DNA from 2 places in the Microbacterium sp. MYb64 genome. Region 2 is predicted to be linked to the other one. Evidence: predicted binding sites of a transcription regulator. Region 2 holds the regulator's gene; the other holds the start of a gene.
The links. The regulator HspR, encoded in region 2, represses chaperone genes until heat shock. The targets are predictions, from matches to a motif close to AAGTTGAGTCNNNNNGACTCAACTT.
Positions count from the first base shown of each region.

Region 1: the regulator HspR is predicted to act here: its motif matches at 4,665-4,689, upstream of CQ044_RS12965 (ATP-dependent Clp protease ATP-binding subunit).

Region 1 is NZ_PCOW01000014.1:17,058-27,839, forward strand. It holds gene CQ044_RS12950 (hypothetical protein) at 1-351, opposite strand, end outside; gene CQ044_RS12955 (metalloregulator ArsR/SmtB family transcription factor) at 437-1,174, shown strand; gene CQ044_RS12960 (LysR family substrate-binding domain-containing protein) at 1,171-1,944, shown strand; gene CQ044_RS12965 (ATP-dependent Clp protease ATP-binding subunit) at 2,071-4,650, opposite strand; gene CQ044_RS12970 (GMP synthase) at 4,804-5,532, shown strand; gene CQ044_RS12975 (glutaminase) at 5,723-6,208, opposite strand; gene CQ044_RS12980 (LacI family DNA-binding transcriptional regulator) at 6,325-7,353, shown strand; gene CQ044_RS12985 (discoidin domain-containing protein) at 7,581-10,445, shown strand; gene purU (formyltetrahydrofolate deformylase) at 10,627-10,782, shown strand, end outside.
Region 2 is NZ_PCOW01000010.1:67,856-78,637, forward strand. It holds gene CQ044_RS10765 (ABC transporter ATP-binding protein) at 1-1,303, opposite strand, end outside; gene CQ044_RS10770 (DUF4185 domain-containing protein) at 1,453-2,556, opposite strand; gene CQ044_RS10775 (carbohydrate ABC transporter permease) at 2,586-3,497, opposite strand; gene CQ044_RS10780 (carbohydrate ABC transporter permease) at 3,497-4,423, opposite strand; gene CQ044_RS10785 (ABC transporter substrate-binding protein) at 4,507-5,877, opposite strand; gene CQ044_RS10790 (heat shock protein transcriptional repressor HspR) at 6,133-6,597, opposite strand; gene CQ044_RS10795 (DnaJ C-terminal domain-containing protein) at 6,718-7,704, opposite strand; gene CQ044_RS10800 (nucleotide exchange factor GrpE) at 7,708-8,349, opposite strand; gene dnaK (molecular chaperone DnaK) at 8,349-10,211, opposite strand; gene CQ044_RS10810 (NIPSNAP family protein) at 10,395-10,721, opposite strand.

The DNA of each region.
Region 1 (10,782 bases), on a different contig from region 2:
CGCGATATCGAGGTACCCGCCGACGCTGACGAGGCTCACGATGATGCCGAGCAGCCATAGCGCGACGACGTAGCCGCCGATCCGCGGCAGGAACGCGACCAGGATCCCCGCGACGATCTCGACGGCACCGACGATGTACATGAAGGTGTGCGCGTCCATGCCGATCATGCCGTTCATCCAGGGAGCCAGGTACACCTCCCAGTCAGGCTTGAGAACCCGCACGAACTTGTCGAGTCCGAACAGGATCGGCGCGACGGTGAAGACGGTCCGCAGCAGCAGGAAGGCCTGCCGGTATCCGTCCTGCAACAGCGGAGGACGGGCCACGGTCTTGGTCTGGGTCGAGGTGGTCATGACAGCTCCCTTCTAAATGTGTATTTCCTTAAAATTAGAACTCTCACTCTCTAAAATCAAGAGAATCTTCAGTTAGAGTGTGGGCATGAGCATCTCGGAGCAGGCGGCGGGGATCGGCGCGCTGGCCGATCCCACTCGGCGGGCGCTGTACGAGCACGTGATCGCGCAGCCCGATGCCGTGACGCGGGAGAGCGCCGCCGACGCCGTCGAGGTTCCCGTGCATGTCGCGCGCTTCCAGCTCGACCGCCTCGTCGAACTGGGGCTCCTCGACGTCGAGTTCCGCCGGCTCACCGGTCGTTCCGGTCCGGGCGCGGGGCGTCCCGCCAAGCTCTACCGGCGCGCGGCGCAGACGATCGCGGTATCACTGCCGCCGCGGCACTTCGATCTCGCGGGGCATCTGCTCGCGCGCGCCATCGAGCGCTCCGCCGACGGCACCCCGATCGATGCCGCCCTGCGCGATGTCGCGCGCACCGAGGGCGACGCCTATGGCGCACGGATCCGCGCCGATCCCGCACCGGTTCCGGCGGACGACCGACCCGACGAGCATCTCGAGCTGGACCGGATGCGGCACGCCCTGGCGGGCCAGGGCTACGAACCGCGGTCGGTCGATGACGCCGTCGTGTTGGCGAACTGCCCGTTCCACGACCTCGCCCGCGCCCACACCGACCTCATCTGCGGCATGAACCACGCCTATGTCTCGGGTGTCGCGGAGGGCCTCGGCTGCCGCCACGTCGAAGCACGGCTGGATCCCGCCGCCGCGCGGTGCTGCGTCGTCATCAGCGCAGGGAATCCCGAGCACCCGGCCGGTACGCTGAACCCATGAGCAGGCGAGGCGCATCCGGACGCAAGCCCGCGGTGCGCTCCGCGAAGGGCGGCGCTCGCAGCACCGCCGGCGGTCCGGCCGCCAAGGGCAAGAACGGCGGGAAGCCCGCCGGGAAGTCCGCACCGCGCGGCAAGAAGGCGGAGAAGGTCGTCTTCGACGCCCCGACCACGGTCGATGAACCCCGCGCCCTGCGCCTCGGGGCGGTCCCCGGCGCGACCCCGGGACGCTGGATCGACACCTGGAAGGAGCGGATGCCGCTGGTCGCCCTCGAGCTCGTGCCGATCCCGTTCGCCGCACAGCGCACCGCCCTGACCGAGGGCACCGTCGACCTCGCGCTCGTACGCGGGCCGTTCGACAAGGACGGCATGCACGCCATCCCCCTCTACGAGGAGCTCCCCGTCGTGATCGCCGGGGCCGAGTCGCATCTGCTCGCCGCCGAGGAGCTCTCCCCCGCAGACCTGGAGGGCGAGACGCTGCTCACCACGCGCGAGGACGTGCTGGGCGACCTCGGCCTTCCGACCGTCCCGTCTCGGATCCCTCCGCTCGAGACCGTCGAGGCTGCCGTCGAGACCGTCGCCTCCGGCGTCGGAATACTCATCGCGCCGATGTCCCTCGCACGCCTGCATCACCGCAAGGACGTCGACTACCGGATCCTCCGCGACGCACCGGTCTCCCCGGTGCTGCTGGCCTGGCCGGCCGCGGCGACCACGCCCGACATCGAGGCGTTCGTCGGCGTCGTGCGAGGCCGCCGCGCCACCTCGTCCCGCTGAGTCGGCGGGAGAGACGAAACACGGCGCCCTTCGTCTCGCTGCGCTCGCTCAGGGACCGGAAGGTACCCGGTCCCTGAGCGAGGAGCGCAGCGACGAGACGAAGGGCGCTCGACGACCGGGTGAGGGTCAGGCCGCCTGTGCCATCTCCGCGGTCGCGGTGACGCGCAGCACGTCGCCGGACGCGTCCACGACCACACGACCGCCGTCGCCCAGCTCGCCGGAGACGAACAGGTCCGCGATGCGGTCGTCCACCTCGCGCTGGATCAGGCGGCGCAGTGGGCGCGCACCGAACTCCGGCTCGTAGCCGTGCTCGCCGAGCCAGGCCGCGGCGGCGTCGGTGACGTCGAGCGTCACCTCGCGCCCGGCCAGGCGCCGGGACGTGGCCTGGAGCAGGAGCCGCACGATGCGGCCCAGCTCCTCGCGGCTGAGCTTCTGGAACAGCACGATCTCGTCGATGCGGTTGAGGAACTCGGGCCGCATGGCCTCACGGAGCTTGCCCATCACCCGCGCCCGCAGGTCCTCCTGCGACGCGAATCCGTTGGCGGACCCGTCCTGCGAGGCCACGAAGCCGAGCGCACCCGAGCGCGATGCGAGGAACTCGGATCCGATGTTCGAGGTCATCACGATCACCGTGTTGCGGAAGTCGACCGTGCGGCCCTGACCGTCGGTCAGGCGGCCGTCGTCGAGCACCTGCAGCAGGAGGTTGAACACGTCGGGGTGCGCCTTCTCGATCTCGTCGAACAGCACGATCGCGTAGGGGTTGCGCCGCACGCGCTCGGTGAGCTGTCCCGCCTCGTCGTAGCCCACGTATCCCGGAGGGGCGCCGACGAGCCGCGACACCGTGTGCCGCTCGCCGAACTCGCTCATGTCGAAGCGGATCACACCGCTCCCGCTCGCTTGCCCTGAGCCTGTCGAAGGGAACAGGCGGTCGGCGAGGGCCTTGGCCAGCTCGGTCTTGCCGACCCCGGTGGGGCCGAGGAACAGGAAGGATCCGACCGGCCGGCGGGCATCGCCCATTCCGGTGCGGCTGCGGCGCACGGCCCGCGCCACGGCGGCGACCGCGTCGTCCTGCCCGATCACGCGGGCGTGCAGGTCGGACTCGAGGTCCGCCAGGCGCTCGCGCTCGGTCTCGGAGACACGGCTGACCGGGATCCCGGTCGCGCGCGCGATGACCGCGGCGATCTCCGCCTCCCCGACGATCGCGGACTCGGAGCCTGCGGAACCGGCGAGGGCGCCGGCGTCGTCGATCCTGGTCTGGACCGCGGCGATCTCGTCGCGGATCCGCGAGGCCTCCTCGTAGTGCTCGGCCCCGACCGCGGCGTTCTTGCGCGCCTCCAGGTCGGCGAGCTCGGCGAACAGCGCCGCGACGTCGGTCACGATGCCGAGGCGCAGGCGCAGGCGCGCACCGGCCTGGTCGATCAGGTCGATCGCCTTGTCCGGGAGCACCCGGTCCGGCAGGTACCGTGCGCTCAGTTCGACGGCGGCGCGGATCGCCTCGTCCGTGTACGCGACCGCATGGTGCTGCTCGTACGCGGGCTTGAGTCCCTCAAGGATGCGCACCGCGTCCTCGATCGAGGGTTCGGCGACCTTCACGGGCTGGAAGCGGCGCTCGAGGGCCGGATCCTTCTCGATCCGGCGGTACTCGGAGAGCGTGGTCGCACCGACCAGGTGCAGGTCGCCCCGGGCGAGGCGCGGCTTCAGGATGTTTCCGGCGTCCATGCCGCCGCCCTCCCCGGATCCGCCCGCACCCACGACCGTGTGCACCTCGTCGATGAAGACGATGATCTCGCCCTTGTGCGCGGCGATCTCGTCCATCGTCTTGGTCAGGCGCTCCTCGAAGTCGCCGCGGTAGCGGGTGCCCGCGAGCATCGCGGGCAGGTCGAGCGCCACGACACGGCGGTCCTTGAGCTGCGCGGGCACGGCGCCGTCGACGATCGCGCGGGCGAGGCCCTCGACGATCGCGGTCTTGCCGACGCCGGCCTCGCCGATCAGCACCGGGTTGTTCTTGGTACGGCGGCTGAGGATCTCGATGGTCTGCTCGATCTCGGAGGCGCGGCCGATCACGGGGTCGAGCTCGCCCTCGCGCGCACGCGCCGTGAGATCGAGGCCGAACTGGTCGAGCATCGGCGTCTCGGAGGCTCCCTGCGCGGCCGTCCCCTCCGGATCCGGCGTCGTGCCCGTGGGCATCGGCTCGCGCAGACCCTGGGTCAGGGCCTCGGCGGTGACCCCGGCGCGGGCGAGGATCTGGCCCGCGGGGGCGTCCTGCCCGAGCACGAGCGCGAAGAACACGTGCTCCGGCTCGATATAGGTCGCACCCGACGAGCGCGCCACCTGGTAGGCGTGGAACAGCGCGCGGCTGGCGCTCGGCGTGATGGTCGCGGCCTCGACGTCGGAGGGCTCGCCCGGAGCGGGCAGACGCGTGTCGACGGCGTCGACGATCGCCTGCGGGGTCACCCCGATGTTGCGGATCGCCTGGTCGACGGCGTCGTCCTCGACGATCGTGCGGAGGACGTGGAGCGCGTCGAGCTCGGTCTGGCCGCGCTCGAGGGCGAAGCGCCCTGCGCGCTGCAGGATGCGCTGAGTGCGCACGGTGAGGAACCGGCTGAGGTCGATCGACCGGGTCTGCCGGGCCTGCTCACCGGCGAGGTAGCGGGCGAGGAACTCGTCGAACGAGCCCGAGCCCGCGTCGGTGAAGTCGTTGGGCATTTCGCTTCCTCTCAAACTTGAGCGTTGTGCTATCAACTTCAACACGGTCCTGCCGCGGGTATTCCCGCTCGCTCCCCGCGGGTCCTCTCCCATGTGTTCCGGAGCGTTGCGGCGCGGCTCCGCCGACCACCGCCGCTCGCCTAGAATCCAGGGATGGCCTCGCTTCTGTATGTCGGCGTGCGCCCTGAGCTGGATGCGGCGACGGCGGAGCGCGCGTCCTTCCGTGTCGCCCTCGGCGTGGACGCCGACGCGCTCGACCGCATCGACCTCACCACCACGGCGCTGCCCGACGACGTCTTCGACCGCTATGCCGGATTCGTGATCGGCGGCTCCCCGTTCAACGTCACCGACGTCCGCAAGTCCGAGGCGCAGCGACGGGTCGAGACGGATCTGGAGCGGATCGCCGAACGCGCGATCGACGGCGCCACGACCGCGTTCTTCACGTGCTTCGGGATCGGCGTGGTCACGCGCCTCCTCGGCGGCGAGGTCGGCATGGAGACCCCGGAGGAGGCGACGGCGGCCGAGATCCGCTGCACGACGGACGCCGCGGCGGATCCGCTCTTCGGCCCCGCGGGACCCGTGTTCCACGCCTTCACGGCGCACAAGGAGGGATCGGCCGAGGTGCCGCCGGGCGCCGTGCTGCTCGCCGGCAACGACACGTGCCCGGTGCAGGCGTATCGTGTGGGCGCCGATCTGTACGCGACGCAGTTCCACCCCGAGCCGTCCCCGCGCGACTTCGCCGACCGCATGGTGTTCTACCGCACCACCGGATACTTCGACCCCGACGCGTTCCACACCGTGCAGGAGGCCGTGCTCGGATCCATCGTGACCGAGCCGGCCCGCATCCTGCACCGCTTCGGCGAGCGCGCCCTGGCCCGCTGACAGGCTGGCCCGCTGGGCCGCGCTGCCTCAGCGGGCCGCGCTGCCCCGGCAGAACCTACTGACCGCGAGACTCCAACTGGGCGACGAGACTGCATGAAATAGGCGCAGTCTCGTCGCGGAGATGGAGTCTCGCGGTCAGGGACGGGCGCGGATCAGGACGCGCGCGGATCGGATCCGCGGCGCACGCGGATCAGGGGCGGGCGTCGCGGAGAAGGGCGATCCGGTCTTCGAGGTAGGCGGAGAGGGGCATGAGGGCGCCGGACGCGGACCAGCGCACCGAAGGGACGCCGTCGACGAGGGCGAGCGGACCGGACGAGCCGCCCGCCGACACGGCGGCGACGTCGATCGGGGTCCATCCGACGTGCACGGTCTCGCCGTCGGCGAAGCCGCCGCGCGAGGCCTCGGCCCGGCGCTCGGCCCTCGCGCGCGCCGATTCCGCCGCGTAACCCCGGCGCACGGGTGCGGCGGCGCGCAGCACCTCAGCCGTGGCGAACACGGCGTCGTCCGCGATCAGGAACACGCCGACGTGCCACGCGGATCCGGCACGCACGATGCGCGGCGCCCTCCACCGCGAGGTCTTCTCGCGCCCGAGCGCCTCCTGCGGCAGGCCGGAGAGGGCGGCGCGCGCCCTGTCCAGGAGCACCGCGAGCGAAGCGTCCGGTTCGGAGGAAGTCACGGATCAAGGCTATGCCCGCACGACTCCCGCGACAGCACCTCGCACGCCACCCCGGATGTGATCGATATCATGCACGTGAGCCGGGACGACGCCCGCGCCACCCACGATCGGACCCCATGACGACCGCAGCGACGCCGGATCCCCGCCGCATCCCGGGAATGGCCGACGTCGCGCGCCTGGCCGGGGTCTCGGCGCAGACCGTCTCCCGCACGCTGAGCGGGAACCCGAGCGTCCAGCCCGAAACCAGGGCGAAGGTGCTCGCCGCGGTCGATCAACTCGGCTACCGGCGCAACAACGCCGCCCGCGCCCTGTCCTCCGGGCGGAGCAGGGCGATCGGGGTGGTCTCGCTCCGCACCGGCTTCTACTCGCGCAGCGCGGTCGCGGTCGGCATCGAGACCACCGCGTCCGAGGCCGGGTACATCGTGAACTCCGTCACGACGCCCTCGCTCGATGCGGGCGAGATCGAGCAGGCCATGTCGCGCCTCGCCGACCAGGGCGTCGAGGGCATCGTGCTCGCCGTGCCGCTGATCTCGACGACGCGCGCGATCGACGAACTGACCCGCACGCTGCCGACGATCACGATCGACGGCTCGCGCACGGCGTCGACCCAGGTGGTCGCGGTCGACCAGCGCGAGGTGGGGCGGATCGCGACCCGCCACCTGCTGGATCTCGGTCATGAGACCGTCTGGCACGTCGCGGGCCCGCAGCAGTGGCTCGACGCCTCGAGCCGCACCCAGGGCTGGCGCGAGGCGCTCGCCGACGCCGGCCGGGAGGCCCCGCCCGAGATCGTCGGGGACTGGTCCCCCGCCTCCGGCCACCGTGCAGGGCAGATCCTGGCCCGCATCCCCGAGGTCACCGCGGTGTTCGTCGCGAGCGACGAGATGGCGTTCGGCCTCGCCAGGGCGTTCGCCGAGCTCGGCCGCGCGATCCCCGAGGACGTGTCGATCGTGGGCGTCGACGACATCCCCCTCGCGGAGTTCTGCTCCCCCGCGCTCACCACGGTCGCGCAGCCGTTCATCGACGTGGGCCGCATCGCCGTCGAGCACCTCCTGCACGCGATCTCGCACCCGGGCGCCGTGCCGCCGGCCGAATCGATCGCGCCGCAGCTCGTCGTGCGCCGCTCCACGGCCGCGCCCCGCCACTGACCGCCGCGTCACCGACCGGCGCGTCGCCGACCGCCGCGTCGCCGACCGCCGCGCCGCTGACCAGCCAGCCGCTGCACGGCCGCACTCCGGACATCCCGCTCGTGTTTGCGATATCTCGCCCGCGAATCCAATTGCGGCAATTCGCGGAGACTTCTTGATGTTAGCGATAACTTGGGAGTACCGTGGCCCCTGTTCTCCCCGCCTCGATGACGCAGCAAGGAAGACCGATGCCTCCACAGATCCTGTCCCTCCCCCGTCGATCGCGGGGCGTCCTCGCCGCCGGCGCCGCGCTCGCGATCGCCGCGACGACGCTGACCCTCGGCGCGGTCGCCCCCGCCCACGCCGACCCCGCCCCTCCCGCGGGCGCGGCGATCCCCGACACGGGCTACACGCTCCTCGACGTCGACTCCGAGTCCGCGCCCTACCCCGCACCGCCCTCCCTCGACGGCACCGCGAAGGGGGCGTTCGACGGCGACTACTCGACCCAGTGGGCGTCGAACTACAACGGCGGCTCCCCGGATCCGATGCCGCACTACCTCACGTTCGACATCGGGGCCGAGCACGCCCTCACCGGGATCGGCTACTCCGTCAAGGTGCAGGGCAACGGCCCGGCCAAGGACGTGCAGGTGCTCACCACGAACGACCCGGCCGTCGCCAAGGACGGCAAGAGCAGCGGCTGGACGCCCGCGGGCACGGCGACGTTCTCGCAGCCGACGAGCAGCACGCAGATCCAGTACGTCACGTTCGCCCAGCCCGTCTCGGCGCGCTACGTCGAGTTCAAGATCCTCGATGCCGTGAACGGCTCGAACAACGCCTCGGCCTCGGAGATCGTCGCGTACACGACAGACGCCCTCGGCGGGATCCCCGCCGGGCACGCCATCACGAACGCCCAGTACGCCGTGGTCGGCGCGGATTCGCAGCAGACCGATTCCGGCGACGGATCCGCGTCTGCGGCCTTCGACCAGAACTCCGCCACGCAGTGGGCGAGCGAGTGGTCGCCGGCCTCGGCGCCGTATCCGCATCAGATCACCTTCGACGTCGGCGGATCCTTCACCCTCACCGGCCTCGGCTACTCCGTCAAGGTGCAGGGCAACGGACCGGTCAAGGACGTCTCGGTGTACACGACCGACGACGCGAACGTCGCGAAGGACCCGTCGGCGAGCGGCTGGAGCACGGCCGGCACCGCGAGCTTCTCGCAGCCGACCAGCGGCTCCCAGATCCAGTACGTCACGTTCTCCCCGCCGGTGAAGGCGCGCTACGTGCGCTTCCAGGCCGAGAACGCGGTGAACGGATCCGCCAACGCCTCCGCGTCGGAGATCGTGGTCTACTCCACGGACGCCGACACCACACCTGTGACCCCGCCCAAGCCCGCGGCCGCGACCGTGACCACCGACTCGGTCGACAACAGCACGTGGAACTACCCCGACGACACCCCGGCCAGCCCCTTCATCGACGCCGACGGCACGTTCCACTTCGGCGAGTCGCACGCGAACTACTACAACGAGCCCGACGGCAGCAACGGCGACATCCGCCAGTGGAACTGGTACACCGGCTCGAACTTCGACACCGCGAAGCCGGACGCCGCCCTCAACGCCGCAGGCACGAACCCCGACACCACCGACTTCTGCAACGCGAGCCCGACCGGCGTGGAGTCGACGAAGGCGCCGGCCGGATCCAGCTACACCCAGCCGAACTACTGCGACATCACGCAGATGTGGGTCGACCCGGATACGGGCGACTGGTACGGCCTGGTGCACAACGAGTTCACGCCCAAGCCCTTCGGCGACGGCCTGCACTACGACGCGATCGACTACGCGGTCTCGACCGACAAGGGCAGGACCTGGAGCATCCCCGGACACGCGATCACCTCGCCGTACAGCACGACCCGCGGCGACACCACCGCGTTCCCGCAGCAGACGTACTCCTACGGCGACGGCGACCCGCGCCTCTACGTCGACTACGCCTCCGGCTACTTCTACGCGTTCTACGGCTCCCGCGTCGTGAACAAGACCGGAGGCTGGGTGGCGTTCTACGAGCACGTCGCCCGCGCCCCGATCTCCGGGAAGATGGCGACCGGCACGTGGCAGAAGTGGTACGACGGCGCGTGGACCGAGCCCGGCATCTCCGGCAAGGAGAGCAACATGGTCCCCGTCGCGGATGACAGCGAGACGGGCTACACGCCGGTCGACAAGGAGTACGACCCGAACACCCCCGGCACGGCCCAGCAGCAGATCAAGAACGGGCAGATGCCCGCCACCTCGCCGCTGTTCGTGATGGACGTCACCTACGACGCCTACCTCGGGCTGTACATCGGCCAGCCGCAGAACCCCGACCAGTCGGGCAAGGCGCCGCAGGAGTTCTACGCCACGAAGAACCTCGCGACGCAGAAGTGGTTCCGTCTCGGCGACTCCGGATCCGCGTACACCACGGCGTCCTGGTACCGGTGGTTCGTGGACCCCGCCAACAAGACGAGCTCGGCGATCGTGGGCAAGTCGTTCCGGTCGTACTGCTCCTTCGGCTGCATGGGCGACGCCTACGCGCAGCTCGCCAACATCACGATCGACGCCGGTCCTTCCGTGTCGCCCGCGACCGCGATCGACACGACGAAGGCGTACACGATCGCGAACGGCGATGGGCGCAAGCTCTCGGCCTCCGGCAACGGCAAGAAGCTGACGACGGCGGGATCCGTGAACCGCAAGAACGGCGCCTGGACCTTCACCGCGACCGGAGACGGCGCCTACACGATCGCGACGCAGGCCGGAGCGCTGCTCGGCGTGGATGCCTCTTCGAACGCCGGGCGCGCATGGGGTGCGGGCCTCACGCTCACCGGCAAGGCGTCGGCCGGGGTCGGGCAGCAGTGGTTCATCGTGCCGAACACGGATCCCGCCAGCGGAGCGGCGACCGGATCCGTCCGGCTGGTGAACCGCTACTCGGGGCTGGTGCTGGGCATCGACACGTCCACCGCCGCGACCACGCCGGGCCGCACCTGGGACGCACCGTCGGCGCACGGAGCCTCCACCACCTCCCAGGCCGGCCACTTCACGCGACCGGGCGACCAGACGCTGAGCCTGGCCGAGTTCTCCGGGAACTGATCGCGAAGGGGTCTCCCTCGCGGGATCCTCGCCGGAAGGGATCCGGGCCTTGCGCCCGGATCCCTTCCGGCGTCTGCCGGGCGCGATCCCCGCGCCCGGCGCGCACGTTGCGGGCGCGATTCGCCTCGCGCGCCGGGGCGCGGCAGAATCGACGGACACCCCGCTTGCAAGGAGACCTGTCATGGCGCAGCCCGACACCGCACGACTGCTCATCGCCTGCGACGACCAGCCAGGGATCGTCGCGGCCGTGGCCGGAGTGCTCACCGCGCACGGGGCGAACATCATCTCGCTCGACCAGCACTCCACGGACGCGGCCGGCGGGCGCTTCTTCCAGCGC
Region 2 (10,782 bases):
GCAGCTCCCGCAGCGTGCCGCTGAAGAGGAAGGGCACCGGGTCCGACACCACCACAGCACGACGCACCTCTACCAACGGCGTTGCCGGCATCGGACGCCCGCGCAGCCGCACGGGGTCGCCGTCGTCGGTGGACATCCGGGCGAGGCGGTCGACGAGGGTCCGCGCCCGGATCGGGTCGCGCACGACGACGGCCAGGGACTCTCCTTCCCGAAGCTCCAGGCCTGTCTGCGGATCGCGCAGCACCGCCGCAGGGGCTTCCGCGGCTGGTGCCGGCGCGTCGTCCGATGCGGCCGGAGCACCCTCCGGCCAGAGCGGTTCGACCTCGAGCAGTTCCACGATCGCCCTGGCCGCGATCAAACCGCGCACCACGACGCGGATGACCTGATTGAAGAGCGTCACAGGAAGGACCATGAAGCCGGCATACCCGTAGAACGCAACCAGCTCCCCCACGCGCAGCTCACCCTGCGCAACCATCGAAGCGCCGATCCAGGTGAGCCCCACCACCAGCACTCCCGCAATGAGCACGCTCAGGGCGTCGGCGAGCGAAACAGGTCCGGCCACGGTCTTCTGCGCATCCCGCGCACGATCCGAGCGCCGACGGAACCGATCGAAGAACCACTCCTCGCCGCCGATCCCGCGGACCACCCGCAGCCCCCGCACGGTGTCCATCGCGACCGCGTTCATCTCCCGCGTCGCCTCGCGGGCCGCGCTCTGCCGCGACCGCAGGATGCCGACGAGGAACACCTGCAGCATCGAGAACGCGGGGACTGCGACGATCACGAGCACCCCGAGCAGCACGGAGTCGCGCAGCAGCAGCACGGCGACGGTGATGAATGAGGCGAGCGCCGAGACCAGCGTGCCCACGTTGATCGGAACGAACCCGAACCACCACGCGTCGTTCGACGCCATCGTGACGACGGAACCGGATCCGAGGCGACGGTCGGCGGCGACCGTGATCCGGGTCGCCGTGTGCACGATCACCTGATCGACCCGGCACACCCCTCGCTCGTAGTTGATGGATCCGGCCCTGTCCCTGAGCCCCTGGATCAGGGAGTGCTGCAGCTGCAGCCACACCACGACGCCCAGCCACCTCAGGAAGGCGCCGTAGTCCCCGGCGACCAGCCCCTCGTCGACGGCACGGCCGATCGCCCAGGGGGTGAGGGCGAGACCGAGCAGCCAGATCACGTCGCAGACGACGCCCTGCAGCACGGTCGTCCACTGCATGCGGACGAGCCAGGCGAGGAACCCCACCGGGGTCACCCCGGTGGGTGGCGGGACGTACTTCTCGGGAAGGGCGATCATCGCCCGTCTCCTCTCGCAGCGGGGACAGAGTCGTCGACCCCGGGCTCTCGGCGCGGCGGTCGGGCAGGATCACGAGGATCCGTGGAGTCTCTGTTCAACGGCGCATGCCGCCACCCTAGCGACTTTCGCGCGAAATCGATATCACCGACTCAGGCGAGACCCTGGATCCGGAATTGCTCGACGTGATAGACGCTGTTGTTCCCCGTGTTCCACTGGCTCACACTCAGATGCAGATCCGACAGCGTCGAGCCGGGCAGGATGTACCCGCCGTAGAGCTGGGCGACATGGGTCGCGTCCTCGGCGCCCCAGTTCCCGCCCCACAGCAGCGTGGTCTTGGCGGCCGTGTAGAGGTTGTCCGTCGGGGTGTTCACGATCATCGCGTCGATCCGGTAGGCGTCGGCGTTGAACCACGTCAGGATCCACTTGCCGCCGAGGGGCCGCAGGCACATCTCGCCGAACTTGCCCGGCAGCACCTCGGTGGCCGGATTCCCCCAGCCCCAGGAGCCGTTCGCGAAACCCCAGGGCTGGTACGCGGACAGGGTGGTCATGCTGTTCTGCGGCACGCGGTAGAGCACGATGCCCTTGTCGCGCTGGAACCCGGTGCCGTAGATGTAGACATATCCGTCGTTGCCCTGGCCCCAGGTGATGCACTGGAAGTGCCCGCCGGCCATGTCGGCCGGGAAGGTGAGACCGGTGTGCTGCCAGGTCGCGCCGGAGTCATCGGACTGCCACAGCTCGGTCCAGCGCACCGCGCCGAAGGTCGGCCCGTTCACGATCGCGTGCAGGTACATCCGGGAGCCGATCGTGATCACGTCGGAGGGGATCACGGTCTCGTAGTACGCATCGTGCGGGTAGTACCAGAGCTGCGGCGCGGTGACCTGGGTGTTGGCGCCCGCCCCCGCCGCCCCGTCGAACACGACCCCGGAGGCGAGGTTTGCCGTCGAGGAGTACAGCGCGACCGGGGAGCGCCAGTTCGCGCCTCCCACCGCATCGGCCCAGGTGTCGCCGAACATGAACAGCAGCCGCCCGTCGGGCGTGCGCGCGGGGATCCCGAGATCGGTCGCGCCGATCCCGTACTGGACACCGGCCTGCGTGCCGGCGAGCACCTTCATGCGGGTGACGGTGAGCCCGGCGGCCGCCGCGGGGCTCGCCCCCAGCGCCGAGACGCCCAGTGCGGCTCCGGCGGCGAGGGCTCCCTGCAGCAGGCCGCGGCGGGTCAGCCGGTGGGCAGGACGGATCGCTTCTTCGGACATGGCCTTCTCCCCTTCGAGAACGCGACCGGCTACTTGAGTCCGGCCATCTTGATGTTGCCGATGATCTGACGCTGGAAGATGAGGAACAGGATCACGACCGGCGCCGCGGCGAGCACGGATCCGGCCATGAGCAGGCCGAGCTCGCTCGAGCCTCGGCCGGTGCGGAACTCGGCGAGGTACTGCTGCAGCACGAACTTCTCCGGCGACGTGATCGTCATGATCGGCCACACGTAGGAGTTCCAGTACGCGAGGAACGCGGTGATGCCCATCACGACGAACGGCGGCTTCGACAGCGGAAGGAAGATCCGCACGAAGATCCCGAACCGGCCGCAGCCGTCGAGCATCGCGGCCTCCTCGAGGCTGGCCGGGATGTTCAGGTAGAACTGCCGGATGAAGAAGACCGACGCGGCGCTCGCCGCCCCCGGGATCACCAGCACGGCGAGCGTGTCCAGCATCGCGAGCTTCGTCACCACGATGAAGCTCGTGAGCAGGATCGTCATCCCCGGGATGAACATGGTCGTGATGACGGCGACCCAGAGCGTGCGCTGGAACCGGAACTCGAGCCGCGCGAACGCGTAGGCCGCAAAGGAGTTCACGGTGAGGCTGAGCACCGTGAACAGGATCGCCCCGAGGAAGGTCCAGCCGAGCGTGCGCAGGAACGTCTCGTCGCCCAGGATCTTGCCGTAGTTCTCCCAGTGCCACACCTCGGGGAAGAACTGGAAGGGCGTGCTCAGCACCTCGGTCTTCGCCTTGAAGCCGGCGATCACCATCCACGCGAGCGGGAACAGCGCGGCGAGCAGGAAGATCAGGCCCACCACGCCCTTGCCGACGACCGCGGCCCAGCCTCCGATGCCGTGCGGCATCGTGAAGCGACGGTGATCCTTGCCGTCCAGGACGATCCTGGTGGTCTCGGGCACGGTGCTCTGGCGCGTCGCGCTCATCAGTCGACCAGCCTCTCGGAGTTGATGAACTTGAACACGAGGGCCGACACGGATCCCAGCACCACGAACAGCAGCAGCGCCGCGGCGATCGAGTAGCCCACGTTCACGTCGTTGCGGAAGTGGTTGAAGATGAACAGGTTCGGCAGGGTGGTCGAGTCCAGCGGGCCGCCCTGCGTCATGACGAGCGGCAGCTCGAACTGCTGGATCGCGGCGACGAAGCCCGTGATGAGCAGGTACAGGAACACGTTCTTCATCTGCGGCATCGTGATGTAGAAGGTCTTCTGCCACCACCCCGCGCCCTCCATCGCGGCCGCCTCGTAGTACTCCGTCGGGATGTCGACCATCGCGGCGACCATGATGAGCGACGTCAGGCCCATGCCGAGCCAGACCGCCGGCACGGCCACGGAGAGGAGCGCCCACGCCGGATCCCCGATCCAGGACACCGGGTCGATGTGGAAGGCGGCGAGCACCGCATTCAGGATCCCGCCGTCGTAGGCGTAGATCACCACGAAGATGATCGAGGCGATGACGCCGGAGATGATCGTCGGGATGTAGATGCTGACCTTGAGGATCGTCGCCAGGCGGCGGGACAGGGTCACGACGAGACTCGCGAACAGGAACGCGAGCACCAGCATCGGGGGCACCGTCAGGAGGACGAACAGGAAGCCGCGGCCGATCGTGGCGACGAACAGCGGGTCCGTCAGGACGTCGGCGTAGTTCTTCACGCCGACGAACTGCGGATCCTTGTAGAAGCTCCAGTCCTGGAACGACAGGAACCCTGCGTACACCGCCGGCCACGCGACGAAGACGCCGAGCAGGATCACCACGGGCGCGAGCATCAGGTAGGCGAGCTTCGTGTCGCGATTCCGGTACTTGGCGTGCCGGCGCTTCACCGTGCGCCGGTCGTCGATCGCTTCGGTGGCCATCGTCTCTCCCCGTCGTTCTGAGGTGCTGGGCGCGGGCTGCGCGGTCGGGGACGGCCGCGCAGCGGTCCCCGACCGCGCCGCACTCACTTCTTGGGAGCCTTGCTGGGCAGGTCCTGCGACTGGATGACCTTCTGGATCGCGGCGTTCGCCGTGTTGATCGCGTCATCCGGCGAGGCTGCGCCCTTCATCACCGACTCCATCGCGGTGCCGACCGCGAGCGAGACGTCCCACGGGTAGGTGGGCTCGGAGATCGCATCCGGCGCGATGTCGTTCGTGATGACGGTCGACCACGGCGCCTTGGTCGCGGCCTCGTCCTTCGCGACGGCGTCCTGCACCGACTTGCGCACGGGGACCTTGGTGAACTGGGTGTTCACGAAGAAGGGCACGAGGTTCTGCGGGTCGCCGGCGAGCGACCACTCCAGGAACTTCCCCGCGGCCTCGGCGTTCTTGGTCTTCGCGTCGATGACCCACTTGAAGTTGCCGAGCGTGGTGGCGGTGCGGCCATCGGCGTTCGAGGCGTTCGGGAAGGCGCCGATCCCGGTCTTGGTGAGGAGATCGGGGTAGTCGGATCCGATCTCGGACATCATCCACGAGCCGGAGACCTTGAAGGCGACCTTCTTCTGACCGAAGTCCTTGCCCTCGACGTACGCGGCGAGCGCCTGCTTGGGCATGTAGCCCTTGTCCCACAGCTCCTTGTACTTGGACATCAGGTCGCGATACCCGGCGTTGTCGATGTTCGGCGACTTCCAGTCGTCGGTGAGCGCGGTGTGCCCGGCGAAGTTGTACTGCTGGCCGACGGTCGACCAGGCGAAGGTGATGGCGTCGGACGAGGGCGAGATGCAGTACTGCCCCTGGGCGAGCGTCGGCTGGATCTTCGCGCAGTCGGCGAGCAGGTCGTCCCAGGTGGCCGGGGCCTTGTCGGTGTCGACGCCGGCCTTCGAGAGCATGTCCTTGTTCCAGAACAGCACCGTCTGGGCCTCCTGCAGGAGCGGGTAGGCGTAGTAGGTTCCGCCGATCTCGGACACCGACTTCGCGGAGTCGATGATCTCGCCGAGCTTGGACTTGTCGACGACCTTGCCGAGGTCGTACAGCTGCCCCGCGTTCACCGCGTCCTGGATGCTGCCGGAGTGCGTATAGATGTCGGGGGCCTTGCCTGCGGCCTGGGCGGCCTTCATCTTCTGGTCCCAGGCGTCGGCGGGGATCTCCGTGTCCTTGACGACGATCTTGTCCTGCGAGGCGTTGAACTTCTTGACGATGTCCTTGTACCAGGCGTTCTCCGGCGGGGTGAACGTGCGGTGCCAGAACTCGATCGTGGTCTTGCCGGAGGAGTCGCCTCCGCTCCCCGCGGCCTGACCAGGGGTGCTCGAGCCGCAGCCTGCGAGCAGTCCTACCGCCGTGATGCCGCCGAGAGCGGCCATCACCACCCGGCGCGTGCGCTGTGTGTCCGTCTTCATGGGTTCCTCCTCGGGAACACGACTTCCTCGTCGATTCGGTGCTGGGTCCGGCACGGGGGGCCGGGTCCGCGGTCGCGCTGAGTCGGCATCGACCGGGCTGCACTCAGAGTAGGCGAAATCGATTTCAGACACAAGACGCTCTTCGCGGATTCACTTCCGAACTCGCGACCTGGGGCTGAGGCGCTTCGCGACGGAAATCGATTTCAGGCACTATCGGACTGATCCCGGGCGCGCGGACGGCGCCCGCGGCGGCGCTCAGCGGGCGCTGTCGTCCGGGTCGTCGGTGAGGTCGTCGGGGTGCTCCGGAGTGTTCCCCCACGGCCGCCACAGCACGACCTCGGTGGAACGGCGGATCCGGCGGCCCGAAGGGACGGCCATGACGGATCCGGACGTGCCTGCGGCGAACACGCGCAGACCGGGACGGTTGGCGCGCTCCTCGCGCAGTGCGAGCTCGAGCTCGACCACGCGGCGGTGCAGCGTGCGCACCTCGTCCTCGAGGTCGAGGAGGCGCGCGATCGCGGGCAGGCTCATGCCCTCGCTGGACAACTGGGCGACCTCGCGCAGCTGCTCGATGTCGCGCATCGAATAGCGGCGGGATCCGCCTCGCGTCCGGCCGGGCACGACCAGGCCGATCCGGTCGTACTGCCGCAGGGTCTGCGGGTGCATCCCGGCGAGTTCTGCGGCGACCGCGATCGCGAAGACCGGGGTGTCGGCACTCATGCGCTCATCGCCCACGACGCGTCCCCTTGCTCCCTTGTCCGCTCCCGTCGCGAAAACTGCCGGAATTCCGCTCGGAAAGCGGCAGCTTCTGCGACGGGAGCCAGATCAGGGGGTCGCTCATCACGCCCGCGCCTTCGCCAGCAGCTCGGTGCGCGGGTTCTCCGCGGGCTCGGCCGCGCGGAAGCGCTCCAGCGCCTCGCGCGCGGCGTCGTCGAGGTGCGACGGCACGGCGACCTGGACCTCGGCGAGCAGGTCGCCGGTGCCCTTGGACGTCGTGACCCCGCGGCCCTTGACCCGCAGCACTCGGCCCGACGGCGTGCCCGCCGCGACCTTGAGCTTGACCGGATCGCCGCCGAGCGTCGGTACCTCGATGGTGGCGCCGAGCGCGGCCTCGGTGAAGGTGATCGGCACGGTGACGCGCAGGTTCAGCCCGTCGCGGGTGAACACCGGATGCGGCTTCACGGCGACCTGCACCACGATGTCGCCGTTCTCCCCGCCGTCGGGCGAGGGACGCCCACGGCCGCGGAGCCGGATCTTCTGCCCGTCCTTGACGCCTGCGGGGATCTTCACCTTGAGCGGCCGGCCGTCCTCGCCCTGCAGCGTCACGGTCTCGCCCTGCACCGCGGTCGCGAACGACAGCGTCGTGCGGGCCGTGACGTCGGCGCCCTTCTGCGGGCCGCCGAAGCCCCGGTAGCCGCCGGACGGCTGACCGAAGCGCCCGGAGCCGAAGGATCCGCCGCCCTGGTTGAACATCGCGAAGATGTCGTCGAAGTCGCCCTGCTGCCCGCCACGGCCACGGCCGAACGCGCTGAACACGTCGTCGAAGCCGCCGTTGCCGGCGCTCCCCGGAGCCGTGAAGCGCGCGCCGCCGGCGCCCATGGCGCGGATCTGGTCGTACTCGGCGCGCTGCTCCTTGTCGGAGAGCACCGAGTACGCCTCGCTGATCTCCTTGAACTTCGCCTCCGCCGCGGCATCGCCGGCATTGGAGTCGGGGTGGTACTTGCGCGCGAGCTTGCGGTAGGTCTTCTTCAGATCCGCCTCGGACACGTCCTTCGAGACGCCGAGGGTCTTGTAGAAGTCCTTGTCGAACCAGTCCTGGCTAGCCATCTGCTAAGCGGTCCCTGAGCCTGCCGAAGGGTCAGCGGGAACGGCGACGACGACCTTGGCGGGACGCAGCTCGACATCGCCCAGGCGGTAGCCCACCTCGACGACCTCGAGCACGGTGGCCTTCTCCACACCCGGAGTGGGCTGCTGGAAGATCGCCTCGTGCTGCTGCGGGTCGAACTCGTCGCCCTTCTCGCCGTAGGAGACCACGCCGAGGCGCTCGACGACCGAGCGGACCTTGTCGGCGATCGCGGCGAAGGGGCTTCCTTCCTCCAGATCGCCGTGCGCGGCGGCGCGGTCGAGGTCGTCGAGCACGGGGAGCAGGCCCTTGGCGGCCTCGCCCTTCGCGCGCTGGATCTCGATACCGCGCTGCTCCTCGGTGCGGCGACGGTAGTTCGCGTACTCGGCCTGAAGGCGCTTGAGGTCGACGAGCAGAGTGTGCTCGGCGTCATGGAGGGCCGCATCCTCCACAGCGTCCTCGGCGAGCGCGTCGTCGTTCTGAGCGATGTTCAGGATGTCGTCGACCGTGAGCTCTTCGGCGTCATCGGATCCTTCGACGGGCCCGAGGCCGGACGCGTTCGCGTCCGACCCCTGACCGCCGACCTCACGACCCTCTTCGGGCTCTTCGAAGTCCTTGGGATCCGTCATCACTTCTTCTCGTCCTCGTCTTCCACGACCTCGGCGTCCACGACGTCCTCATCGGACGCCGCGCTCTCGCCGGCCGGGGCGCCCTCGGAGGCACCGGGGGCGGCCGCGTCGGCCTGGGACTGCGCGTAGATGGCCTCGCCCAGCTTCGACTGCGACGCGTTCAGCTTGTCGAACGCGGTCTTCACGGCCTCGTCGTCCTCGCCGGCCAGCGCGGTCTTCAGTGCGTCGACGTCGGCCTTGACCTCGGTCTTGACGTCCTCGGGCAGCTTGTCCTCGTTCTCCGAGATGAGCTTCTCGATCGAGTAGGACAGGGTCTCGGCCTGGTTGCGGACCTCGGCCGACTCACGGCGCTTCTTGTCCTCGGCGGCGTGCTCCTCGGCCTCGCGCACCATGCGGTCGATGTCGTCCTTCGAGAGCGACGAGCCGCCCGTGATGGTCATCGACTGCTCCTTGCCCGTGCCCTTGTCCTTGGCGGACACGTGCACGATGCCGTTCGCGTCGATGTCGAAGGTGACCTCGATCTGCGGGATGCCGCGCGGAGCCGGCGCGATGCCGGTCAGCTCGAACGTGCCCAGCGGCTTGTTGTCGCGGGTGAACTCGCGCTCGCCCTGGAAGACCTGGATCGCGACCGACGGCTGGTTGTCGTCGGCGGTCGTGAAGGTCTCGCTGCGCTTGGTCGGGATGGCCGTGTTGCGCTCGATGAGCTTGGTCATCATGCCGCCCTTGGTCTCGATGCCGAGGCTCAGCGGGGTGACGTCGATGAGGAGGACGTCCTTGCGCTCGCCCTTCAGGACACCGGCCTGGAGAGCTGCGCCGACGGCGACCACCTCGTCCGGGTTCACACCCTTGTTGGCCTCCTTGCCGGCCTCGCGCTTGACGAGCTCGGCCACGGCGGGCATACGGGTGGATCCGCCGACGAGCACGACGTGGGCGATGTCGCCGACCTTGATGCCGGCCTCGCGGATCACGTCCTCGAAGGGCTTCTTGGTGCGGTCGAGCAGGTCCTTGGTGAGGTCCTCGAACTTCGCGCGGGTGATCGTCTCGCTCAGCGACACGGGGCCGTTCTCGGTGAGCGACAGGTACGGCAGGTTGACGCTGGTCGACGTCGAGGAGCTGAGCTCCTTCTTCGCCTGCTCCGCGGCCTCCTTGAGGCGCTGCAGTGCGATCTTGTCGCCCGAGACGTCGACGCCGGTCGAGTCCTTGAACTGCTTGATCAGGTAGTCGACGAGGCGCTGGTCCCAGTCGTCGCCGCCGAGGCGGTTGTCACCGGCGGTGGAGCGCACCTGGATCGTGGAGAAGTCGTCGTCCTTGCCCACCTCGAGCAGCGAGACGTCGAACGTGCCGCCACCGAGGTCGAAGACGAGGATGAGCTCGTCCTCCTTGCCCTTGTCCAGACCGTAGGCCAGGGCCGCGGCGGTGGGCTCGTTGATGATGCGCAGGACGTTGAGGCCCGAGATCTCGCCGGCCTCCTTGGTGGCCTGACGCTCGGCGTCGTTGAAGTACGCGGGGACGGTGATGACCGCGTCCGTCACAGTGTCACCCAGGTACGCCTCGGCGTCGCGCTTGAGCTTCTGCAGGATGCGCGCGGAGATCTCCTGCGGCGTCCACTTCTTGCCGTCCACGTCGAACGACCAGTCGGTGCCCATGTGGCGCTTGACCGATGCGATCGTGCGGTCCACGTTGGTGACGGCCTGGCGCTTCGCGGTCTCGCCGACGAGCACCTCCCCGTCCTTGGTGAAGGCGACCACCGAGGGGGTGGTCCGGAAGCCTTCTGCGTTGGCGATGACCTTGGGCTCGCCGCCCTCGAGGACGCTGACGACGGAGTTCGTCGTACCGAGGTCGATACCGACAGCACGTGCCATTTGTTTTCTCCTTCAGTCGGAAGTTTCTGGGAAAGTCTGCGCGATCCCCTGTTCCGCCGGAGAAGATCCCTCCGAAACCTGAGTCGCGATGACTCAAGGGTACGCCCGACGTCAAGAGTTGTCAACAAACTTGATACCAGTCGGCTCAAGTTTGAGTGCAGATAGTCCGCCTCGTCGTGAACCTCAGGCCCCGAGCGCGTCGACCGTCGCGTCGTCCAGCGTGAGGACCACCTCCTGGTAGGAGGCGATCATCGCCAGCACCTCTTCGCGGTACCCCTCGCGCCACAGCGCGCTGCCGTAGAAGCGGTCCTCCTGCTCGTCCCGGTGGAGGGTCGAATCGAACGCGCGCATGAGGACGTAGGAGACGTCGTCGTGCTCGCTCGCGCCGTAGCGCACCACGCGGATCCCCTGATCGGCGAGCATCGGCATGACCTTCGTGTGGAAGAGGTCGTGGAAGCTCTGACGGGCACCGGGATGCAGGACGTAGGAGCGGATCTCGAGCACGGTCATGACGACTCCGGAAGAGGGCGGCGGGCGCGGATGACCGCCATCCTCGCACGGCACCCCGCGC